4 regions of the Streptomyces peucetius genome follow, and region 3 is predicted to be linked to each of the others. Evidence: riboswitches for the same ligand, from Rfam matches in the RefSeq annotation. Region 3 holds a riboswitch; each other region holds the start of a gene.

Region 1 (5,456 bases), 1.5 Mb from region 3:
GCCGGCTTCTTCGCCGTCCCGTACACGATCCTCGTCTACCCGCTGATCTTCACCTTCCTGCCGCGGCTCTGGTCGGTGTCGCACAAGCACGGGTACGTGACGACCTCGGACTTCGTCCGTGGCCGCTTCGGCTCCAAGGGCCTGTCCCTGGCGGTCGCGCTCACCGGCCTGCTCGCCACGATGCCGTACATCGCGCTCCAACTGGTCGGCATCCAGGCCGTGCTCGACGTCATGGGCGTCGGCGGCGGCGAGACCACCAACTGGTTCGTCAAGGACCTTCCGCTGCTGATCGCCTTCGGTGTGCTCGCGGCCTACACGTACTCCTCGGGTCTGCGGGCGCCGGCACTGATCGCCTTCGTCAAGGACACCCTGATCTACATCGTCATCGCGGTGGCGATCATCTACATCCCGATCAAGCTGGGTGGCTTCGACGCGATCTTCGCCAGCGCCAGTGAGAAGTTCTCGCAGGTCAACGAGGCGACGGGCAAGCCGACCGGGGCGCTCGTGCCCGGCGACGCCGGTCACTGGGGCTACGCCACCCTGGCGCTCGGCTCGGCACTCGCGCTCTTCATGTACCCGCACTCGATCACGGCGACGCTCTCCTCGCGCAGCCGTGAGGTGATCCGCCGCAACACCACGATCCTGCCGCTGTACTCGGTGATGCTGGGTCTGCTGGCGCTGCTCGGCTTCATGGCGATCGCGGCCGGAGTGAACGTCAAGAACGGCCAGCTGGCCATCCCGCAGCTGTTCGAGAACATGTTCCCCGCCTGGTTCGCGGGCGTCGCCTTCGCCGCCATCGGCATCGGCGCCCTGGTCCCGGCGGCCATCATGTCGATCGCCGCGGCGAACCTGTTCACCCGCAACATCTACAAGGACTTCATCAAACCCGACGCGACACCGGCGCAGGAGACCAAGGTCTCCAAGCTGGTCTCGCTGCTGGTGAAGGTCGGCGCCCTGGTCTTCGTCCTCACCATGGACAAGACGGTCGCCATCAACTTCCAGCTACTGGGCGGCATCTGGATCCTGCAGACCTTCCCGGCGCTGGTGGGCGGCCTGTTCACCCGCTGGTTCCACCGCTGGGCGCTCATCGGCGGCTGGGCGGTCGGCATGATCTACGGCACGGCCGCCGCGTACGGCGTCGCCAGCCCGACCCAGAAGCACTTCGGCGGCTCGTCGGACATGATCCCGGGCATCGGCGAGATCGGCTACATCGGTCTCACCGCGTTCGTGCTGAACGTCGTCGTGACCGTGGTCCTCACCTTCGTCCTGCGGGCGGCCAAGGCCCCCGACGGCATCGACGAGACCAGCCCGTCCGACTACACCGCCGACGCGGGCGACCCGGGCGTCAAGGTCGAGCTCCCGCCGGCCACGGCCGGCGCGCCCGGCGGTCACTGACCGATCGCGCGCCGAGGGCCGTCGCACCTCCCCCCGGGGAAATGCGGCGGCCCTTCGCCGTGCTCTGATGCACACTGCCGGGCATGGACATCACCATCAGGAGAATCCGCCCCGAGGAGTACACGGCGCTCGGCGAATTGACGTGCCGCGCGTACATCGACGGCGGGCTGCTGGACTTCGGCGAGGAGGACCCGTACGCCGACGTGCTCCGCGACGTCGCGAGCCGGGACGCGCAAGCAGAGGTGTACGTCGCCGTCGACGAGGCGGACACGCTGCTCGGCGGGGTCGCGTTCGTGCCGGACGGCGGCCCGTTCGCCGACATCGCGGTGCCCGGCGAGGCCGAGTTCCGGATGCTTGCCGTGGACGAGAAGGCACGCGGCCGCGGCACGGGCGAGGCGCTGGTGCGCACCTGCGCGGAACGGGCGAGGGCGACGCCCGGCTGCGTACGGCTGGTGCTGTCGACGCAACCCACGATGTACGCGGCGCACCGGGTCTACGGCCGGCTGGGCTTCGTACGCACCCCCGAACGGGACTGGTCCCCCATCCCGGCCGTCCCGCTGCTGACGTACGCGCTGGAGCTCTACTAGACCTCCCGACACAACATGTGGGGGGTGGCTCAGCCAACCGCCCCCACATGTATGCTCATCTCGCTGTCGCCGCAGGGGAATCCGGTGCGAATCCGGAACTGTCCCGCAACGGTGTGTTCAGGTGCGCTTCGCCGTGCCCGTTACGAGTCCGACGACCTGCCGACGGCGCATCCGGTTCGACCGATCCGGATGCCCAGACGTCCGGGCCTCGCGGATGGGCCGGTGGACGCCGTGCGCCGTGCTGTCCAGGTACGCGCCGCCACGGCCCCCGCCTCCCCGCCGGCCCAGAACCGAGCGAGGGAGAGCACCACATGACCATCGCGCCAGCCGATCCGGTTTCAGCGACCCGGCAGGAGGACGGCCCCGGGACCGCCCTGCTGCGGCTCCTGACGGACCTCACGGCCGACCTGGCCGACACCGACCCCGGCAGGGTCGCCGCCGCCGCGCTGCGCGGCCGGCACGCCGGGTCCGACGAGGCCGAACTGCGCTCCCTCGCCACCGACGCCGCCGCGGGCCTCATCTCCGAGGACCCCGCCTACTCCAGGCTGGCCGCGCGTCTGCTCACCCGCACGATCGCGGAGGAGGCCGCCGGGCAGGGCGCGGTGTCCTTCTCCGCCTCGGTCGCCGTCGGCCACCGCGAGGGTCTGATCGCCGACCGCACGGCCTCGTTCGTCGCGCTGCACACGGACCGGCTCGACGCGCTGATCGACCCCGAGGGGGACGACCGGTTCGGCTACTTCGGTCTGCGCACCCTTTACAGCCGCTACCTGCTGCGGCACCCGATCACCCGCGAAGTGATCGAGACGCCCCAGCACTTCATGCTGCGCGTCGCGTCCGGACTCGCCAAGGACGACACCACACACGCGGTGGACGAAGTGGCCGCACTGTACGGGCTGATGAGCCGACTCGACTACCTGCCCTCCTCCCCCACCCTCTTCAACTCCGGCACCCGCCACCCGCAGATGTCGTCCTGCTACCTGCTGGACTCTCCGCTCGACGAGCTCGACTCGATCTACGACCGCTACCACCAGGTCGCCCGCCTCTCCAAGCACGCGGGCGGCATCGGCCTCTCGTACTCCCGCGTCCGCGCCCGCGGTTCACTCATCCGGGGCACCAACGGGCACTCCAACGGCATCGTGCCGTTCCTGAAGACCCTCGACGCCTCGGTCGCCGCCGTGAACCAGGGCGGCCGGCGCAAGGGCGCCGCCGCGATCTACCTGGAGACCTGGCACGCGGACATCGAGGAGTTCCTGGAGCTGCGCGACAATACCGGCGAGGACGCCCGCCGTACGCACAACCTGAACCTCGCGCACTGGGTCCCCGACGAGTTCATGCGCCGCGTCGAGGCGGACACCGACTGGTCGCTGTTCTCCCCGGTCGACGTCCCCGAGCTGGTCGACCTGTGGGGCGAGGAGTTCGACGCCGCCTACCGCCGGGCGGAGGCCGCCGGGCTGGCCCGCAAGTCCGTCCCTGCCCGCGAGCTGTACGGCCGGATGATGCGTACCCTCGCGCAGACCGGCAACGGCTGGATGACGTTCAAGGACGCCGCCAACCGCACCGCCAACCAGACCGCGGAGCCGGGCCGGGTCGTCCACTCCTCGAACCTGTGCACCGAGATCCTCGAGGTCACGAACGACGGCGAGACCGCCGTGTGCAACCTGGGCTCGGTCAACCTGGGCGCGTTCGTCGACGAGGAGGCCGACGGCGGGATCGACTGGGACCGGCTGGACGAGACCGTCCGCACGGCGGTGACCTTCCTCGACCGGGTCGTCGACATCAACTTCTACCCGACCGAGCAGGCCGGCCGGTCGAACGCCAGGTGGCGCCCGGTGGGCCTGGGCGCGATGGGCCTGCAGGACGTCTTCTTCAAGCTGCGGCTGCCCTTCGACTCGCCCGAGGCGAAGGCACTCTCCACGAGGATCGCCGAGCGGATCATGCTGGCGGCCTACGAGGCCTCCTGCGACCTCGCCGAACGCAACGGCCCGCTGCCGGCCTGGACCGAGACCCGCACGGCACGCGGCGTGCTGCACCCCGACCACTACGGCACCGCGCTCAACTGGCCCGAGCGCTGGGAGGCGCTGCGCGCCAGGGTCGCCGAGACCGGCATGCGCAACTCCCTGCTGCTCGCCATCGCGCCGACCGCCACCATCGCCTCGATCGCCGGCGTGTACGAGTGCATCGAGCCGCAGGTGTCCAACCTGTTCAAGCGCGAGACCCTCAGCGGCGAGTTCCTCCAGGTCAACTCCTACCTGGTGGACGAGCTGAAGAGGCTCGGGGTGTGGGACGCGCAGACCCGGGAGGCCCTGCGCGAGGCGAACGGCTCGGTGCAGGGCTTCGGCTGGGTCCCCGCCGACGTGCGCGCCCTGTACCGCACGGCCTGGGAGATCCCGCAGCGCGGTCTGATCGACATGGCCGCGGCCCGTACCCCGTTCCTGGACCAGAGCCAGTCGCTGAACCTGTTCCTCGAGACGCCGACCATCGGCAAGCTCAGCTCGATGTACGCGTACGCCTGGAAGCAGGGCCTGAAGACGACCTACTACCTGCGCTCGCGCCCGGCGACCCGCATCGCCCGCGCCGCGTCCGCGAGCGTGCCCGTGCCCGTGCAGGCGAGCCCCGAAGAGGCCGTCGCCTGCTCCCTGGAGAACCCCGAGTCCTGCGAGGCCTGTCAGTAATGTCGGAGAACAACGCCAAGAACCTGCTCGACCCGGGCTTCGAACTCACCCTCCGGCCCATGCGCTACCCGGACTTCTACGAGCGCTACCGGGACGCCATCAAGAACACCTGGCACGTGGAGGAGGTCGACCTCCACTCCGACGTCGCCGACCTGGCCAAGCTCACCCCCGGTGAGCAGCATCTGATCGGCCGGCTGGTCGCGTTCTTCGCGACGGGTGACTCGATCGTCGCGAACAACCTGGTGCTCACGCTCTACAAGCACATCAACTCCCCGGAGGCGCGGCTGTATCTGTCGCGTCAGCTGTTCGAGGAGGCGGTGCACGTCCAGTTCTATCTGACGCTGCTGGACACGTATCTGCCCGACCCGGACGACCGGGCCGCCGCGTTCGCCGCCGTGGAGAACATCCCGTCGATCCGCGAGAAGGCGCAGTTCTGCTTCCGCTGGATGGATTCGGTGGAGAAGATCGACCGGCTGGAGACCAGGGCCGACCGCCGCCGTTTCCTGCTGAACCTGATCTGCTTCGCGGCCTGCATCGAGGGCCTGTTCTTCTACGGGGCGTTCGCCTACGTCTACTGGTTCCGCTCGCGCGGACTGCTGCACGGGCTCGCGACCGGCACCAACTGGGTGTTCCGGGACGAGACGATGCACATGAACTTCGCCTTCGAGGTCGTGGACACCGTCCGCAAGGAGGAGCCGGACCTCTTCGACGACGAGCTTCGGCAGCAGGTCACCGACATGCTTGCGGGGGCCGTCGAGGCAGAGCTGCAGTTCGGCCGGGACCTGTGCGGTGACGGCCTGCC
Region 2 (5,456 bases), 5.1 Mb from region 3:
TCAGGGGGTCGGTTGGCCGTACGTGGCGAGGCAGGTGGACGCGGCCGCGAGCTGGGCCGGGGTCAGCAGGCTCGGCGTGCGGCCCGGGACGGACGACGCCGTCAGCCAGACGCTGCACATCCACTCCAGTTGCGCCGTGCGGTCGTACGCCTGGGGCAGGGTGTCGCCGTAGGTCACGGTCCCGTGGTTCTGCAGCAGGCAGGCCGTACGGTCCCGCAGGGCGTGGAGCATGTTCCGGGCCAGCTCCTGTGTGCCGTAGAGGGCGTAGGGGGCGACGCGGACCGGGCCGCCGAGCGCGGCGGTCATGTAGTGGATCGGCGGGAGCTCCGGGACGAGCGTGGAGACCGCGGTGGCATGCACGGCGTGGGTGTGCACGACGGCGCGGGCGCCGGTCTCGCGGTGGACCGCCAGGTGCAGCGGGAGCTCGCTGGTGGGTTCCAGGTCACCGAGGACCTGTCTGCCGTCGAGGTCGACGGCGACGGTGTCCCGCGCCGTGAGCCGCTCGTACGGCACTCCGCTAGGGGTGACGAGGACGAGCTCGCCGACCCGTACGGAGACGTTGCCCGATGTGCCGACGACGAGTCCTTCAGCCGCCGTCCTGCGGGCGGTGTCCACGAGGTCCCGCCACGCCTGTTCGATCTCGTCCCGCCGTGCCTCACCGGTCGCTTCACCGGTCGCCTCATCAGTCATGCCGGCGATCCTGTCACCGGGTCCGCGGCCGCGGGAACACGCACAGTGTTCGAGTGGCTGCCGTGAGCGCCGGGAAGGTTCGAAATCGGACAAGCGGAATCGGTCGACCGCACTTGGGGACACCGCAGCGCCCAACCCAGTTCACCTTCCGTTCATCCAGGTTGCCTACGGTCCTCGCGTCAATGACGTCAAACGATTGCCTGGGTAAATGGAACACATCACACTGCTGCTCGCGATTGTGATCGTGACAGCGCTCGTGTTCGATTTCACGAACGGTTTCCACGACACCGCCAACGCGATGGCGACGACCATCTCGACCGGCGCACTGAAGCCCAAGACCGCGGTGGCCATGTCCGCCGTTCTGAACCTCGTCGGCGCTTTCCTCTCCGTGGAGGTCGCCAAGACCATCTCCAGCGGACTTGTCGACGAATCAGGCATCACACCTGAAGTCATCTTCGCGGCGCTCGTCGGCGCCATCCTATGGAACCTGCTCACCTGGCTGGTGGGCCTGCCGTCCAGTTCCTCGCACGCCCTCATGGGCGGTCTGATCGGCGCCACGGTCGCCTCGGTCGGCTTCGCCGGGGTCAACGGCGGCGTCGTCGTCACCAAGGTGCTCATCCCGGCCGTCGCGGCCCCGGTCGTGGCCGGCCTCGCCGCCATGCTGGCCGCCCGGCTGACGTACCGGGTCGACAGGAACACCGACGCGAAGGCCACCGCCAAGGGGTACCGCGCCGGGCAGATCGCCTCCGCCGGCCTCGTCTCCCTGGCCCACGGCACCAACGACGCCCAGAAGACGATGGGCATCATCACGCTGGCCCTTGTCGCCGGCAACGTCCTCGCCCCCGGGTCCAACCCTCCGATGTGGGTCATCGTCTCGGCCGGTGTGGCGATCGCGCTCGGCACCTACCTCGGCGGCTGGCGCATCATCCGCACCATGGGCAAGGGCCTCACGGACCTCCAGCCGCAGCAGGGCTTCGCCGCCCAGACCAGCGCGGCCAGCGTGATCCTCGCCTCCTCGAACCTCGGCTTCTCCCTGTCGACCACGCACTCCTGCTCCGGCGCCGTCATGGGCGCGGGCCTCGGCCGCAAGGGCGGCGTGGTCCGCTGGTCGACCGCCACCCGGATGTTCGTGGCCTGGGGCCTGACCCTGCCGGCCGCGGGCCTCGTCGCGGCGGGCTCCGAGTTCGTCACCAAGCAGGGTGACTGGGGTGTCGCGGCCGTCGCCGTCTTCCTCGTCGCCTCGTGCATCGCGATCTGGTTCATCTCGCGCCGCCAGGTCGTCGACCACACCAACGTCAACGACGTCGACACGGCGGCCGACGAGCCGGCGGGAGTCGTCACGACCGCCATCGCGGCCGTCACCCCGCCGCCCGCCGGCGACTTCAAGACCACGATCCCCGCCCCGGCCGAGCCCGAGTCGGCTCGTACGGCCACGGTGTAAGGAACAGCAGCATGAAGATCGACTGGGTAGCCCTCGGCTCCGTGTTCGGCGTGAGCCTCGTCGCCACCGTCGCCCTGGTGGGCCTGTTCACCGTGGGCATCGTGGGCCTGACCAAGCAGGAGGCCGCGCAGCAGGCCGGAGGCTCCGGCCTGCTGGCCCGCAGCGGCGCGTACGCCTGCTTCGCGCTCTGCGCGGCGGCCGTGTCCTACGGGATCTATCTGATCGTCGCCTGACGTCCCGACAGTCCGCCCGCAGGCCGGGCCGGAGCCACCCGCGGGTGGGTCCGGCCCGGCCTGCGCGTGTCCGCCGGTGTGGGACTCGGCACACTGTCCCGCCGCAGGTCAAGGGTGAGTTGACGGGCGTTCGCGCACGTGGTGGACTGCCGTGGCCATCAACGGCGGCAGAAGAGGAAGTCCGGTGCGAATCCGGCGCGGTCCCGCCACTGTCACCCGGGGGAGCAACCACCCGGGGAGCCAGGAACTCTCGCCGCCCGTCACGTCGAACCAGGGCGCGGACCCTGAGTGAGGACTCCTGCCATGCCCGGCCGCGGTACCGCCCTGTCCGTCGGACTCCAGCACTTCCCGGCCCACTGATCCCGTGCGTGCCGACCGGATCTTCCTGTACGGCGCCGCAGCCGGCCTCATCGGCGACCGACTCCTCGGCGATCCCCGCCGGGGACATCCGGTCGCCGCGTTCGGGCGGGTCGCGGGCGCCGTCGAGCGTGCCCTGTGGCGTGACCACCGCGGCCGGGGCGTCCTGCACGCCGCCGTGTGCGCGGGCGGCGCCGTGGCCGCGGCGGCCCTGGCTGCCCACGCCGTACGCCGCTCCCCCACGGCCTCCGTCGCCCTGACCGCCGCGGCCACCTGGGCCGTCGTCGGAGGCACGACACTCGGGCGCGAGGCCGCGGCGATCGGTGACGCGCTGGCCGCCGGGGACGTCGAGGCGGCGCGGGAGCGGCTTCCGCATCTTTGCGGTCGGGACCCGCAGGCCCTGAACGAGCAGCAGATCGCGCGCGCCGTCGTCGAGTCCGTCGCCGAGAACACCTCCGACGCGGTCGTCGGTGCCCTCGTGTGGGGCGCCGTGGCGGGCGTGCCCGGGCTGGTGGGTTTCCGCGCGGTGAACACCCTGGACGCCATGGTCGGACACAAGTCGCCCCGACACCGGCGCTACGGCTGGGCGTCGGCCCGCCTGGACGATGTGGCCGGCTGGCCGGGCGCACGGCTGACCGCCGTGCTGGCGGCCGTCTGCGGGCCGGACCCGCGGGGCGCCGTACGGGCCTGGCGGGCCGACGCCGGCAAGCATCCGAGCCCCAACGCGGGCCCCGTGGAGGCGTCCTTCGCGGGCGCGCTCGGCGTGCGGCTGGGCGGGACCCTCTCGTACGGCGGGCGGGTCGAGCACCGGCCGGTGCTGGGCGGGACGGGACGGGCCGTGCAGTTCGGCGACATCGAGCGGGCCGTGCGGCTGTCGCGCCGGGTCGGGGCGGCGGCCCTGGTTGTCTGTACGGGCGCGCGGCTCGCGGCGGGAGCACTGAAGCGGAGGCGGACATGAGCGGTGGGCTGCTGGTCGCCGGGACCACCTCGGACGCGGGCAAGAGCGTCGTCACGGCCGGGATCTGCCGGTGGCTGGTGCGGCAGGGGGTGAAGGTCGCGCCCTTCAAGGGGCAGAACATGTCCCTCAATTCGTTCGTGACGCGTGAGGGCGCGGAGATCGGGCGGGCTCAGGCGATGCAGGCGCAGGCCGCGCGTGTGGAGCCGACGGCGCTGATGAATCCGGTGCTGCTCAAGCCCGGCAGCGACCGCTCCAGCCAGGTGGTGCTGATGGGCAGGCCCGTCGGTGAGATGAGCGCCAAGGGCTACCACGGGAACCGGCAACGAGAGCTGTTCGAGCCCGTCATGGCATGCCTGGAGGAGCTGCGGGGCACGTACGACGCCGTGATCTGTGAAGGGGCGGGCAGTCCGGCCGAGATCAATCTGCGGCGCACGGACATCGTGAACATGGGCATCGCGCGGGCGGCCCGGCTGCCGGTGCTGGTGGTCGGCGACATCGACCGGGGCGGGGTGTTCGCGCAGTTCTTCGGTACGACGGCGCTGCTGGGCCCCGAGGACCAGTCGCTCGTGGCGGGCTATCTGGTCAACAAGTTCCGCGGTGACGTGTCGCTGCTCGAGCCGGGGCTCGACATGCTGCACGGCCTCACCGGGCGGCGCACCTACGGTGTTCTGCCGTACGCGCACGGGCTCGGCATCGACGAGGAGGACGGTCTGCGGGTGTCCCTGCGGGGCGCGGTACGCGAGTCGGCCGTGACGGCACCCGTCGGTGAGGACGTGCTGCGGGTCGCGGTCTGCGCGGTGCCGCTGATGTCGAACTTCACCGATGTCGACGCGCTGGCGGCCGAACCGGGCGTGGTGGTGCGGTTCGTGGACCGTGCGGAGGAGCTCGTGGACGCCGATCTGGTCGTGGTCCCGGGCACCCGGGGGACGGTGCGGGCACTGGCGTGGCTGCGGGAGCGGGGTCTCGCGGACGCCCTGGCGCGGCGGGCGGCGGAGGGGCGCCCGGTGCTGGGCATCTGCGGCGGCTTCCAGGTGCTCGGCGAACGCATCGAGGACGACGTCGAGTCCAGGGCCGGTGAGGTCGAAGGGCTCGGGCTGCTGCCGGTTCGGGTGCGGTTCGCGCGGGAGAAGACGCTTGAGCGGCCCGTCGGCGAGGCACTCGGCGAGCACGTCGAGGGCTACGAGATCCATCACGGCGTCGCCGAGGTGACGGGCGGGGAACCCTTCCTGGACGGCTGCCGCGTCGGCACCGTGTGGGGGACGCACTGGCACGGGTCGCTGGAGAGCGACGCCTTCCGGCGCGCGTTCCTCCGGGAGGTGGCCGCGCAGGCGGGCCGGCGTTTCGTGCCCGCCCCCGACACGAGTTTCGGGGCGCTGCGGGAGGAACAGCTGGACCGGCTGGGCGACCTGATCGAAGAACACGCCGACACGGAGGCGCTGTTGCGGCTCATCGAGGGCGGGGCGCCGGCAGGGCTGCCGTTCGTGCCGCCGGGGGCGCCGTGAGGGGCGGCGGCGGGCCGCTGCCCCGCCCCGCCCTTCCCGCGGGCCCGGCGGCCCGTGGGAACTTGCACCGGACGCCCGCGCCCCAGAAGCCGGCGGGGCTGCGCCCGCCCGGCTCAAACGAAGGAGTGATCAAAGGATGAGCACCCCCTATCCGTTCACCGCGGTCGTCGGGATGGACGACCTGCGGCTGGCGCTGCTGCTCAACGCGGTCAGTCCGGCGGTCGGTGGCGTGCTCGTGCGGGGTGAGAAGGGCACCGCGAAGTCGACCGCGGTGC
Region 3 (5,456 bases):
CAGCACCAGCCGGGTACGGGCCACGTTCACGCCCAGCGTCGCCGCCGCGTCCTGCCCGAAGGCGAACGCGTCGAGGGTGCGGCCGTGTCCCAGGCACACGACGAGACAGAGCGCGAGGGCCACGAGGCAGAGCCGTACGTCGGCCCAGCCCGCGCCGCTGAGCGAGCCGAGCAGCCAGAAGAGCACGCCCCGAGTGGTCTCGGCATCGGCGGAGGTGACCACGACGAAGGAGGTCAGCGCGGAGAACAGTTGCATCGCAGCGACACCCGAGAGCACCACCCGGTCGGTGGTGCCGCCGAGCGTGTGGCTCAGCACCAGCATCAGCGCGAAGGAGACCACGGCGCCGACGAAGGCGCCCCCGGAGATCGAGAGCGCTCCCCCGCCCACGCCGAGGACCACCACGACGACGGCTCCGGTCGAGGCCCCGGAGGAGACTCCGAGGACGAAGGGATCCGCGAGCGGATTGCGCAGCAGGGACTGCATCACCGCGCCGCACACGGCGAGTCCGGCCCCGCACACCGCTGCCAGCAGCGTGCGGGGCAGCCGGAGGTTCCACACGATCCCGTCGCGGATCGGGGTGAGGCCGGAGGCGTCCCCGCCGAGATGGGAGGCTACGGCGGACCAGACGTCGACGATGCCGATGTCCGCCGGGCCGACGGTGATGGCGAGGGCGACGGACAGGACGAGGATCACGAGCCCCACCGCCGTGCGCGACAGGGTCGCCGTCACTTCGTCCTGCCGTGCGCGCGCAGGGCGGCGGCGACCTGCTCGACGCCCTCGACGGTGCGGATCGTCGGATTCATGGCCTGGCCGCTGAGCAGGACGTACCGCTTGTTTCGTACCGCGTCCATGTTCCGGGTGACCGGGTCGGACTCCAGGAAAGCGATCTTCTTCGCGGCGCTCTCCGCGGTCTGCGACTTCCGGGTGAGGTCGCCGATCACGAGGACGTCGGGGTTGCGGTCGGCGACGGTTTCCCAGTTGATCTGCGGCCATTCCTCCGTGGTGTCGTCGAAGACGTTCTTCGCGCCGAGTTCTCGGGTGATGATGCCGGGAGCGCCGCAGCATCCCGCCATATAGGGGGATTCGGAGTTGGCGAACCAGTACAGGAGGGTGACGTCCGAGGCGTCGAGGCCCGCCGTCGCCTTCTCCACCCGTGCCTGGAGCCGGCCGACCAGTTCCTCGCCGCGTTCCTCGACGCCGAAGACGCGGGCCAGGTCGCGCACCTCGCCGTAGACCGTGTCCACGCTCAGTGGTGCGGTGCGGACACCGTCGCCGTCGCCGCTGTTGTCCTTGCCCTGGCAGTCCGACGGGGAGAGGTAGGTGGGCACGCCCAGCTGCTCGAACTGCTCCCGCGTGGCCACACCGCCCTTGCCCAGGGTGGACGCGAACGAGGCGGCGACGAAGTCGGGTTCGGTGTCGAGCACCTTCTCGAAGGACGGGTTGTTCTCCGCCAGCCGCTCAACGCCGGCGTTGGCCTTCTCCAGCCCCTTCATCACGGGGTCCGTCCACATGGCGGTGCCCGCCATCCGGTCGGCGAGGCCGAGGGAGAGCATGATCTCGGTGGTCCCCTGGTTCAGCGAGACCGCGCGCCGCGGCCCGTCACCCGCGAAGGACACCTTCCGCCCGCAGTTGTCGATCACTCGGGACTCGGTGGAGGGCGCCGACGCCGATGGGCCGGACGTGCCCGTGCCGCACCCGGAGGTCAGCAGCAGGGCCCCGCACAGGAGCAGGGTGGACAGGGTCTTGGCGTGCGTGATGGGCACAGCGGATTCCTCAGCGTCGAGGGCCCTTGCGCGAGGCCCGTTCGTACGGTCCGCCAGCAGGTCTTCGGACTCGGGGTCTCCCGGACGAGGCGCCTTCCCGGACCTGTTCCCGTGGTCCAGTGGCTGTGTGCCCGCCCGTCACCCTCACCGCTGCGCGTCAGTTCCGGATTCGCACCGGATTCCCTGACTCACGTACGTCCTCGTACGGAGTGCGACTGGCTTGCGCAAGCTACCACAGCGCCCCGCGAGTCGGCCGGGGAGCGGCCTGGCCTCCCGCCCGGGACGGTCGACGGCGCGTGCGAACGCCGCCGCCCCGCGGCGGGATCGCTCCTCACCGCGGGGTGGCCGCACGGCGGGCCCGCGTCAGCCCTGCCGGGCGACGAGGCTCGCCGGGCGCAGGTCTGTCCAGTTCGACTCCACGTGGGCGAGGCACGTCTCACGGGTGTCCGGGCCGAAGGCGGTCCGCCACCCGGCCGGCACCTCGGCGAAGGACGGCCACAGCGAGTGCTGGTTCTCGTCGTTGACCAGGACCAGGAAGGTGCCCTGCGGGTCCTCGAACGGGTTGGTGCTCATGCGTTGTCACTCCTTTTGGACGGTACGGTGAACAGCTCGGAGAGCGGCCGCTCAGGATCGGCCGCCACGGTGCGCAGCAGCGCCTGGAGTTCGTCGGCCAGCCGCCGCGCCTTGGCGGTGCCCAGCAGGTCGGTCGCGTGGATCAGCCCGCAGTGCACCGGGCCCTCCCCGCGCGGCTCGTAGAAGCTGAGGGTCAGGTCCGCCCGAGCCGAGCCGGTCGGTACGGCCTCCAGCGAGCCCACACCGCCTTCCAGCTGCTCCAGGTCGGCCTGCTCGTGGTGGACCACCATGACCTGCGGCCCCTCGGGCGGCAGACCGGTCGCCCGGGCAACCTCGTCGAACGGGACGTCCTGCCGGTCCAGGGCGCTCAGCGTGGTCTCCCGCACCCGGGTCAGCAGCTCCGCGAAGGTCGGGTCGCCCGCCGTGTCGGTGCGCAGGACGACCGTGTTGAGGAAGCAGCCGACCAGGTCGGCGAGCTGGTCGTCGGTGCGGCCGGCGACCATCGTACCGATGGGCAGGTCGGTGCCGGCGCCGTGGGCGGTGAGCAGGGCTGCCAGGGCCGAGTGCAGCACCATGAACATGCTGGTGCCGGTGGCGCGGGCGAGCCCGTCCACGGCCGCGTGCAGCTCCTCGTCGAGGACGAACCCGACATGGTCGGCGGCTCGGCCGGACCCGTCGGAGGCCGCCGGGCGCGGGCCGTCCGCCGGAAGCGCCAGCTTCGCGGGTACGTCCCCCAGCGTCCGGCGCCAGTAGGCGAGCTGCTGCCCGCCCCGGCTGTCCGGATCGGTGAGGTCGCCCAGGACCTCGTGCGCCCAGCGGGTGTAGTCCGCGTAGGTGACCGGCAGCGGCTCCCAGGCCGGTGCCCGGCCCTCGGTACGGGCCGCGTAGGCCGCGGTGAGGTCGCGGAACAGCGGGACCACCGACCATTCGTCCACCGCGAGGTAGTGCATGGTCAGCAGCAGTGCCTGGCTGCCGTCGGGGCCGGTGAGCAGGCGCGCCCGCAGCGGTGCCTCCGTCTCCAGGTCCGGTGCCTCAGCGGCGAGTTCGGCCAGGCGGGCGTCGAGGCCGGCGCACGACTCCACGGCGAGCGCCGGGGCCTGGGCCGGCCGCTGGAACGCCGCGCCGCTGCGCTCGGTGAACGCTGTGCGCAGCGGCTCGTGCCGGGCCACCACATCGGCGAGGGCGGCGGAGAGCGCGTCCTCGTCGATCCCGCCCGTGGAGCGCAGGACGAGCGCGTGGTCGAAACCGGGGCTCCGGTGGTACGACTCCCACTGCGGGCGCTGGACGGGCGCGACCGGCAGCGGCTCGTCGCGCTCCTGGGCGGGGCGCAGCGCGGGACGGGCGGCGGCCGCGCCCTCCAGCTTGCCGGCGATGCCGGCCACCGTGAGCGCGTCGAAGACGTCCCTGATGCTCAGTTCGACCCCGAACTCGGTGCGGATACGGCCCAGGAGCCTCATCGAGGCCATGGAGTGGCCGCCGAGCGCGAAGAAGTTGTCGTGCACGCCGACGCCGTCCAGCTTGAGGATCTCGCAGAACAGTTCGGCGAGCCGGGCCTGCGTCTCGGTGGCCGGGCGGGCGTCGCCGGTCATCGCCGACCAGTCCGGCGCGGGCAGCGCCTTGCGGTCCAGCTTGCCGTTGGGCGTGAGCGGCAGCGGCCCGCCCAGCGGCACCACGAGCGCCGGGACCATGTACTCGGGCAGCAGCCCGGCCACATGGGCGCGCAGCTGCTGCGGGTCGAGTTCACCGGCCTCGGGCACCGCGTAGCCGATCAGGCGGACGATGTCGCCGTCGCGGTCGGGCAGTACGGCGGCCTGGGCGACCGACGGGTGTCCGCCGAGCGCCGCCTCGATCTCGCCGAGTTCGATCCGGAAGCCCCGCACCTTGACCTGGGTGTCGACCCGGCCGAGGAAGTCGAGGTTGCCGTCCCGGCGCCAGCGGGCCCGGTCACCGGTCCGGTACATCCGGCTGCCGGGCTCCCCGAACGGGTCGGCGACGAACCGTTCCGAGGTCAGACCCGCCTTGCCGAGGTAGCCGCGGGCGAGGCCGCGCCCGGAGACGTACAGCTCGCCCACCACACCGGGCGGGACGGGCCGCAGACGGTCGTCGAGCACGTAGCAGCGCGTGTTGGGGTCGGGCCGGCCGATGGGGACCCGGCCGGACGGGCTGCCGCCGTGCTCGCGGGCGGGCCACAGCGTGGAGTTGACCGTCGCCTCGGTGAGGCCGTAGGCGCAGATCAGGTGGGCCGTGGCGCCGAACCGCTCGAACAGGTCCGGCGGCACGGTCTCGGTGCCGACCAGGACGGTCGACCCCTCGGGCAGTTCGCAGCCGGGCGGCAGCGCCGACACCAGGGACGGAGGCAGGATCATGTGCGTGATCCGCTGGTCCGCGAGGAAGTCGGTGAGCGCCGGTCCGGCGACGCGGGCCTCGTCGGTGATGAGGACGAGCCGGCCTCCGTGGCACAGGGCCATCGACAGCTCGAAGGCGAAGACGTCGAAGCCGATCGACGCGAACTGGAGCACCCGGCTGTCGCGTTCCAGGCCCATCCGGTCGACGGCCGTGGCGACGAGGCTGGAGATGCCCTCGTGGGGCACGACCACACCCTTCGGCCGGCCGGTCGAGCCGGACGTGTAGATCACGTACGCGGCCTGGTCCAGGGCGATCGGGGCGACGCCGAGGGGCGCGTCGGACAGCGCGTCCGACTCGGCTGCCGTGTCCGGGGCGTCGAGGAGGAGCACGGGGACGCCCGCCACGTCGGGGATCTTCCCCGCGACCGGTTCGGTGCCGACCACGAGGGCCGCCGCCGAGTCCTCGATCATGTAGGTGAGGCGGTCGCCGGGGTGGACCAGGTCGAGCGGCAGGAACGCGGCGCCCAGCTTCAGCGCGGCGACCACCGTGGCGATCATGTCCGCCGACCGGGGCACGGCCACGCCGACCACGCTCTCCGCACCGACACCGCGCGCGGCGAGCAGCCGGGCGATGCGGTTGGCACGGGCGTCGAGCTGCGCGTACGTCACCGAGCGGGAGCGGTCGACGACGGCGACCGCGTCGGGCCGCTCGGCGAGCCGCCGCGCGAACAGGGCCGGGAACGACTCCTCGTCCACCTCGCGCGCAGCGCCGTTG
Region 4 (5,456 bases), 6.3 Mb from region 3:
GGACCTTCCTGCCCGCCGCCCAGCAGCCCGTGCGCCCGCAGCAGTTCCGCGACCGCCGTGCCCCACGGCATGCGCAGTCGCGCCGCGTCCAGCAGAGCCCGGTCGGCCAGGAGTTCACGCGCCGGCCCGGTCCGCAGGCCGTCCGGGGTCAGCACGGCGGCGTCGTCGGCCCAGCGGAGGGCGAGATCGACGTCGTGCGTCGCCATGACGACCGTCGTCCCCGCCGCCCCCAGACCACCGAGCACCTCGAGCAGCCGCTCCTGCCCGTGCGGATCGAGCCCCGCGGTCGGCTCGTCCAGGATCAGCACCCGCGGCCGCATCGCCACCGCGCCGGCGATCGCGGCCCGTTTGCGCTGCCCGTACGAGAGCAGATGCGTGGGCCGGTCGCGCAGCGCCACGATGTCCATCGCGGCCAGGGACTCGTCCACCCGGGCCCGTACCTCGTCCTCGTCCAGTCCGAGGTTCATCGGCCCGAACGACACGTCCTGCTCGACGGATGCCGCGAACAACTGGTCGTCCGGGTCCTGCAGAACCAGCTGCACCGTCGTACGGAGCCGGGTCAGCCCGGCCCGGTCGTAGGTCACCGGCTCGCCGCACAGGCGCAGCCGGCCGGTCGCGGGCCGCAGCCCGCCGCTCAGCAGCCGCAGCAGGGTCGTCTTGCCGCTGCCGTTGCGTCCGAGCAGCGCGGTCGATCTGCCCTCCGCAAGGCCGAGACCGACGCCGCTGAGCACGGCGGGTCCGTCCTCGTAGGCGTAACCGGCGTCGACGAGTTCCACGATCACAGGGCAAACCTTTCGAGCACGAGAGTGAGGACGACGATGCCCGTCAGCAGCGCGGCGACCCCGCCGAGGAACGTGCGGGACACCGGGGCCCGGGGCACCAGCACGCGCAGTGTGCCGTCGTACCCGCGGCCCGCCAGCCCCGTCTGGAGCCGGCTCGCCCGGTCGAAGGCGCGCACGAACGCGGTCGCCCCGAGGCCGGCGAGCGAGCGCCAGGCGGCGGCCCTGGTCGTGTGGCCGAGGCGGGCGGCCTGGGCCTGGCGGATGTTGCCGATGGCGTCGAGCAGCAGAAAGCTGATGCGGTACATCACCAGCGCCACGTCGACCACCGCGGGCGGCACGCCCGCCTTCACCAGCCGGGGCAGCAGGTCCGACATCGGCGTCGTGAAGGCGAACAGCAGCACGCCCAGCGAGGCGGCCGAGGTGCGCAGCAGCAGCCGCACGGCCTCCGGCGGCCCGTCCGGCGCGAACGCGACCGGGCCGTCAGGGCCGCCCACCGCGAACAGCAGCGGCACGGCGCCGGTGACACAGAACCCCAGCGGGATGCGGAACGCCCGCCAGAGCCGGCGCGGCGCCACACCGGCCGGACCGAGCAGCACGGCGAGCGTAGCCGCGCCGACGAGGACGGCGCCCGGCCACGGCGGCAGACAGACGGCGGTCACCGTCAGGCCGAGCCCGAGGGCGGCCTTCTCGCACGGATGACGGCGGCGCCAGCGACTGCTGTGCGCCGCCACGTCGATGGGCAGCATCGGCGGCTACGCCGCCGGTGTCGTGGTGTCGGAGCCCTCTGCGGCGGCCCTGGCCCGTTCCTCGCCCTGCCGCCGGCCCCTGCGCAGCCCGAAGTAGTACGCCAGCACACCCGCGCCGAGCGCCGCCTGCAGGGAGAAGAGCGCCGACTCGACCTCGCCCGACGGCGGTTCGTACAGCGGTGAGAACCACGGTTCGTAATCCGGCTCGAGCTCCGTGATCGCCGCCTCCGCCTCCCCGTCCGCGCCGGCGAAAGGCTCCTCCTTGTGGTCCCCGAGTCCCAGGACCAGGGGCAGGACGGCCAGGGCCGCCACGGCCAGCAGCAGCAGGGTGTTGATCCTCGCGTTACGGCTCATCGGACCGCGGCCTCCTTCTTCGTACCCGGAACCAGCACGCCGAGCCTGGTCAGTTCACCCTTGCTGGAGCGGCTGAGCAGCCGCATCACCAGCACGGTGAGCAGGCCCTCGCTGACCGCCAGCGGCAGCTGCGTGACGGCGAAGATCCCGCCGAACTTCGCCAGCGCGCCCGGCACACCGCTCCCCGGGTCGGGGAACGCGAGGGCCAGCTGCACACTGGTGACGCAGTACGTGGACAGGTCGGCGGTGAACGCGCCGAAGAACACGGCGACCATCAGCGGCACATCGAACCGGCGCAGCAGCCGGTACACGCCGTACCCCGCCCAGGGGCCGACGACCGCCATCGAGAAGACGTTGGCGCCGAGCGTGGTCAGACCGCCGTGCGCCAGCAGCAGCGCCTGGAAGAGCAGCGTGATGGTGCCGAGCACCGCCATGACCGGCGGTCTGAACAGGATCGCGCCGAGACCGGTGCCCGTCGGGTGCGAGCAGCTGCCGGTCACCGACGGGATCTTCAGCGCGGACAGGACGAACGTGAAGGCGCCCGACGCGCCGAGCAGCAGGGTCGAATCGGGATTGGCCCGGACCTCGCGGGTCAGGGCCCGTGCGCCATGGACGACGAAAGGGGCCGACGCGACGCCCCAGGCGGCCGCGTGCAGCGGGGGCAGATACCCCTCGGCGATATGCATGATGTGGGAGACCCTCTCCAGCACCTCGTGGATGGACAACGCACCCTGGCCGGTCTCCTGGCTGACGGGTCATGCCGCCCGTGCTCCGCCTTCCCGGGCACCGCGCGTCCACGCGGTGTCCCAGTGGCTCCCCGTGAGGGGGTGGAGCCGGACTTCCCGATCACAGTGGCGAGGGCCGCACCGGTACTTCACCGGTTTCCCGAACACCAAGGCCCCGTGACAGTAATGCGCCCACCAGCGACATCACAAGCCGCGCACGGGCGCATCGGCCCGCGGCCGGGTGAGCCGTTCGCCACACCCCCGGCCGCGGGCCGCCCCGCGTCACTGCTTGCGGTAGCCGTACGCCTCCGAGGCCGCGGCCTCGACCGCGTCCAGATCGGCCCCCGCGGAGGCCGTCACCACGGCCGCCACCGCGCCCTCCACGAACGGCGCGTCCAGCAGCCGGGTGCCCTCGGGCAGTTCGTCGCCCTCGGCGAGCAGTGCCTTGACCGTCAGCACGGCGCTGCCCAGGTCCACCAGGACCGCGACGCCCGCGCCGCCGTCCACCTGCTCGGCCGCCGCGGTGATCAGCTCCGCGCTGGTGCCGAGACCGCCGTCCGATGTGCCGCCGGCCGGTGCCACCGGCGCTGTGCCGCCGCCCGCCAGCCCCTTGGCGAGCTCGGCGACAGCCGCGGCGACCTCCCGGCTGTGGGAGACGAGGACGATCCCGACCTGCCTGCCGTCGCTCACGGCGCCTCCACCGTCTCGGCCAGTGCGGCGACCAGCAGGGCGGACGACGTGGCTCCCGGGTCCTGGTGCCCGATGCTGCGCTCACCGAGGTAACTCGCCCTGCCCTTGCGCGCCTGCATCGGCACCGTCGCCAGCGCCCCCTGCTCGGCCGCCTCGCGGGCCGCGGCGAACGACTCCGTACTGTCGCCGAGCGCCGCCGCCGCGGGCTCGAGCGCATCCAGCATCGTCTTGTCGCCCGCCTTGGCACCGCCCAGCTGCGCCACCGCGGCGACCCCGGCCCGCAGCGCCTGTGCGAACTGCGCGGGTGTCACCTCCGCCTCGTCGCCCAGCGCCTTGCCGGTGCGCCGCAGCAGCGTCCCGTACAGCGGCCCCGACGCGCCGCCGACCGTCGACACCAACTGCCGTCCGGCCAGCACCAGCACCGCACCCGGTGTGGCCGGCGGCTCCTTCTCCAGCGCGGCGCCGACGGCCGTGAACCCGCGCCGGAGATTGCTGCCGTGGTCCGCGTCACCGATCGCCGAGTCCAACTCGGTCAGTCGGTCCGCCTCCCGGTCCACGGCGGTGGCGACGGCGGCCAGCCAGCGGCGGAAGAATTCGGCGTCGAGCACAGGAACTCCCTGGTGAGTCGATCGGTTCGGACGACGACGGTACGGCGCTGAGCCGGTCACGACCCCCATCGCAGCGCCGGGGTCCGCACCGGCGCGTCCCACAGCCTGAGCAGCTCCTCGTCCACCTGGCACAGGGTCACCGAGGCGCCGGCCATGTCGAGGGACGTCACATAGTTGCCGACGAGCGTGCGGGCCACGGACACGTCCCGCTCGGCCAGCACCCGCTGGACCTCCGCGTTGAAGCCGTACAGCTCCAGCAGCGGTGTCGCGCCCATGCCGTTGACGAGCGCGATCACCGGGCCCGACGGGCGCAGATCCTCCAGGACGGCATCGACGGCGAAGTGGGCGATCTCCCGCGACGTCATCATCGGGCGGCGCTCCCGCCCCGGCTCGCCATGGATACCGACGCCCAACTCCAGTTCCCCGGCGGGCAGGTCGAAGGTGGGGCCGCCCTTCGCCGGGGTGCTGCAGGCGCTCAGCGCCACGCCGAAGCTGCGGGACGACCCGTTCACCTGCCGGCCGATCGCCTCCACCCGCTCCAGCGGAGCGCGCTCCTCGGCGGCGGCCCCGGCGATCTTCTCCACGAACAGTGTCGCCCCGGTGCCGCGCCGCCCGGCCGTGTACAGACTGTCCGTCACGGCCACGTCGTCGTCGACCAGGACCTTCGCCAGACGTACGCCCTCGTCCTCCGCGAGCTCGGCGGCCATGTCGAAGTTCAGGACGTCACCGGTGTAGTTCTTCACGACGAACAGCACGCCCTCGCCGCTGTCGACAGCGGCGGCGGCCCGGACCATCTGGTCGGGCACCGGGCTGGTGAACACCTCCCCGGGGCACGCCCCGTCGAGCATCCCGGGCCCGACGAACCCACCGTGCAACGGCTCGTGCCCCGAGCCGCCCCCGGAAACCAGCGCCACCTTCCCCGCGACGGGCGCGTCCCGCCGGACGATCACCCGGTTGTCCACGTCCACGGCCAACTCGGGATGCGCGGCCGCCATCCCACGCAGCGCGTCCGCGACGACGGTCTCCGGCACATTGATGAGCATCCTCAACGGTTCCTCCTGGGAAGGTTCTCGGCCAGCCCCCTGAACAGGGGTCTGTCTGATCAGTCAGCATGTATGGGGTTGTGGCGCCCGACGGTCTGCGGCGGCCCCGGGCGGTGTTCCGGCGGGGCTGATGCCGACCCTACTGACCGGTCGCCAGGAACTGGTGATGCTGCTGTTGCCGATGTCCAGTATCGACGAGGCGGGGGCTGCCGAGAAGCGACGCGTCGAACGCGATGTGCGAGTCCGCTGCCTTCCTTCATCTGGCGTTCGAAGTCCCGCAGGGCGTGCAGCGCTGTCGGCAGGAGAGGGCGATGGCGACCATGGTGAACCAGGCGACGATTCCGTAGCCGATGTCACCGAGCTGCCACACCAGACGGGCTTGCTGCTCCCCGACGAGGACGTGCATCCTCCGGCGGGCGCGCGTGCGCAGGTCCGCACGCTGAACAGGGCCCCACTCGCATGGGGCCCTGAGCTACGGAAACGTTCCTTATGGGGTGTAGACCTGCCC

The links. Region 3 has a riboswitch for cobalamin ahead of OGH68_RS30825 (ABC transporter substrate-binding protein). Riboswitches for the same ligand answer to the same signal wherever they lie in the genome.
Region 1: another riboswitch for cobalamin. It lies ahead of OGH68_RS24455 (ribonucleoside-diphosphate reductase subunit alpha); the one in region 3 lies ahead of OGH68_RS30825 (ABC transporter substrate-binding protein).
Region 2: another riboswitch for cobalamin. It lies ahead of OGH68_RS08055 (cobalamin biosynthesis protein); the one in region 3 lies ahead of OGH68_RS30825 (ABC transporter substrate-binding protein).
Region 4: another riboswitch for cobalamin. It lies ahead of OGH68_RS02445 (energy-coupling factor ABC transporter permease); the one in region 3 lies ahead of OGH68_RS30825 (ABC transporter substrate-binding protein).

Annotation. Positions count from the first base shown of each region.
Region 1 covers NZ_CP107567.1:5,281,239-5,286,694, reverse strand. Annotated here, with positions in the region: gene mctP (monocarboxylate uptake permease MctP) at 1-1,395, shown strand, start outside; gene OGH68_RS24460 (GNAT family N-acetyltransferase) at 1,479-1,982, shown strand; cobalamin riboswitch at 2,027-2,161, shown strand; gene OGH68_RS24455 (ribonucleoside-diphosphate reductase subunit alpha) at 2,294-4,654, shown strand; gene OGH68_RS24450 (ribonucleotide-diphosphate reductase subunit beta) at 4,654-5,456, shown strand, end outside.
Region 2 covers NZ_CP107567.1:1,744,069-1,749,524, forward strand. Annotated here, with positions in the region: gene OGH68_RS08040 (class II aldolase/adducin family protein) at 1-690, opposite strand; gene OGH68_RS08045 (inorganic phosphate transporter) at 899-2,131, shown strand; gene OGH68_RS08050 (hypothetical protein) at 2,143-2,364, shown strand; cobalamin riboswitch at 2,498-2,636, shown strand; gene OGH68_RS08055 (cobalamin biosynthesis protein) at 2,729-3,679, shown strand; gene OGH68_RS08060 (cobyric acid synthase) at 3,676-5,181, shown strand; gene OGH68_RS08065 (putative cobaltochelatase) at 5,318-5,456, shown strand, end outside.
Region 3 covers NZ_CP107567.1:6,820,694-6,826,149, reverse strand. Annotated here, with positions in the region: gene OGH68_RS30830 (FecCD family ABC transporter permease) at 1-729, opposite strand, end outside; gene OGH68_RS30825 (ABC transporter substrate-binding protein) at 726-1,763, opposite strand; cobalamin riboswitch at 1,801-1,998, opposite strand; gene OGH68_RS30820 (MbtH family protein) at 2,127-2,336, opposite strand; gene OGH68_RS30815 (non-ribosomal peptide synthetase) at 2,333-5,456, opposite strand, start outside.
Region 4 covers NZ_CP107567.1:510,388-515,843, reverse strand. Annotated here, with positions in the region: gene OGH68_RS02460 (energy-coupling factor ABC transporter ATP-binding protein) at 1-782, opposite strand, end outside; gene cbiQ (cobalt ECF transporter T component CbiQ) at 779-1,528, opposite strand; gene OGH68_RS02450 (energy-coupling factor ABC transporter substrate-binding protein) at 1,535-1,882, opposite strand; gene OGH68_RS02445 (energy-coupling factor ABC transporter permease) at 1,879-2,568, opposite strand; cobalamin riboswitch at 2,598-2,794, opposite strand; gene OGH68_RS02440 (PTS-dependent dihydroxyacetone kinase phosphotransferase subunit DhaM) at 2,890-3,297, opposite strand; gene dhaL (dihydroxyacetone kinase subunit DhaL) at 3,294-3,905, opposite strand; gene dhaK (dihydroxyacetone kinase subunit DhaK) at 3,962-4,954, opposite strand; gene OGH68_RS02425 (hypothetical protein) at 5,205-5,354, opposite strand.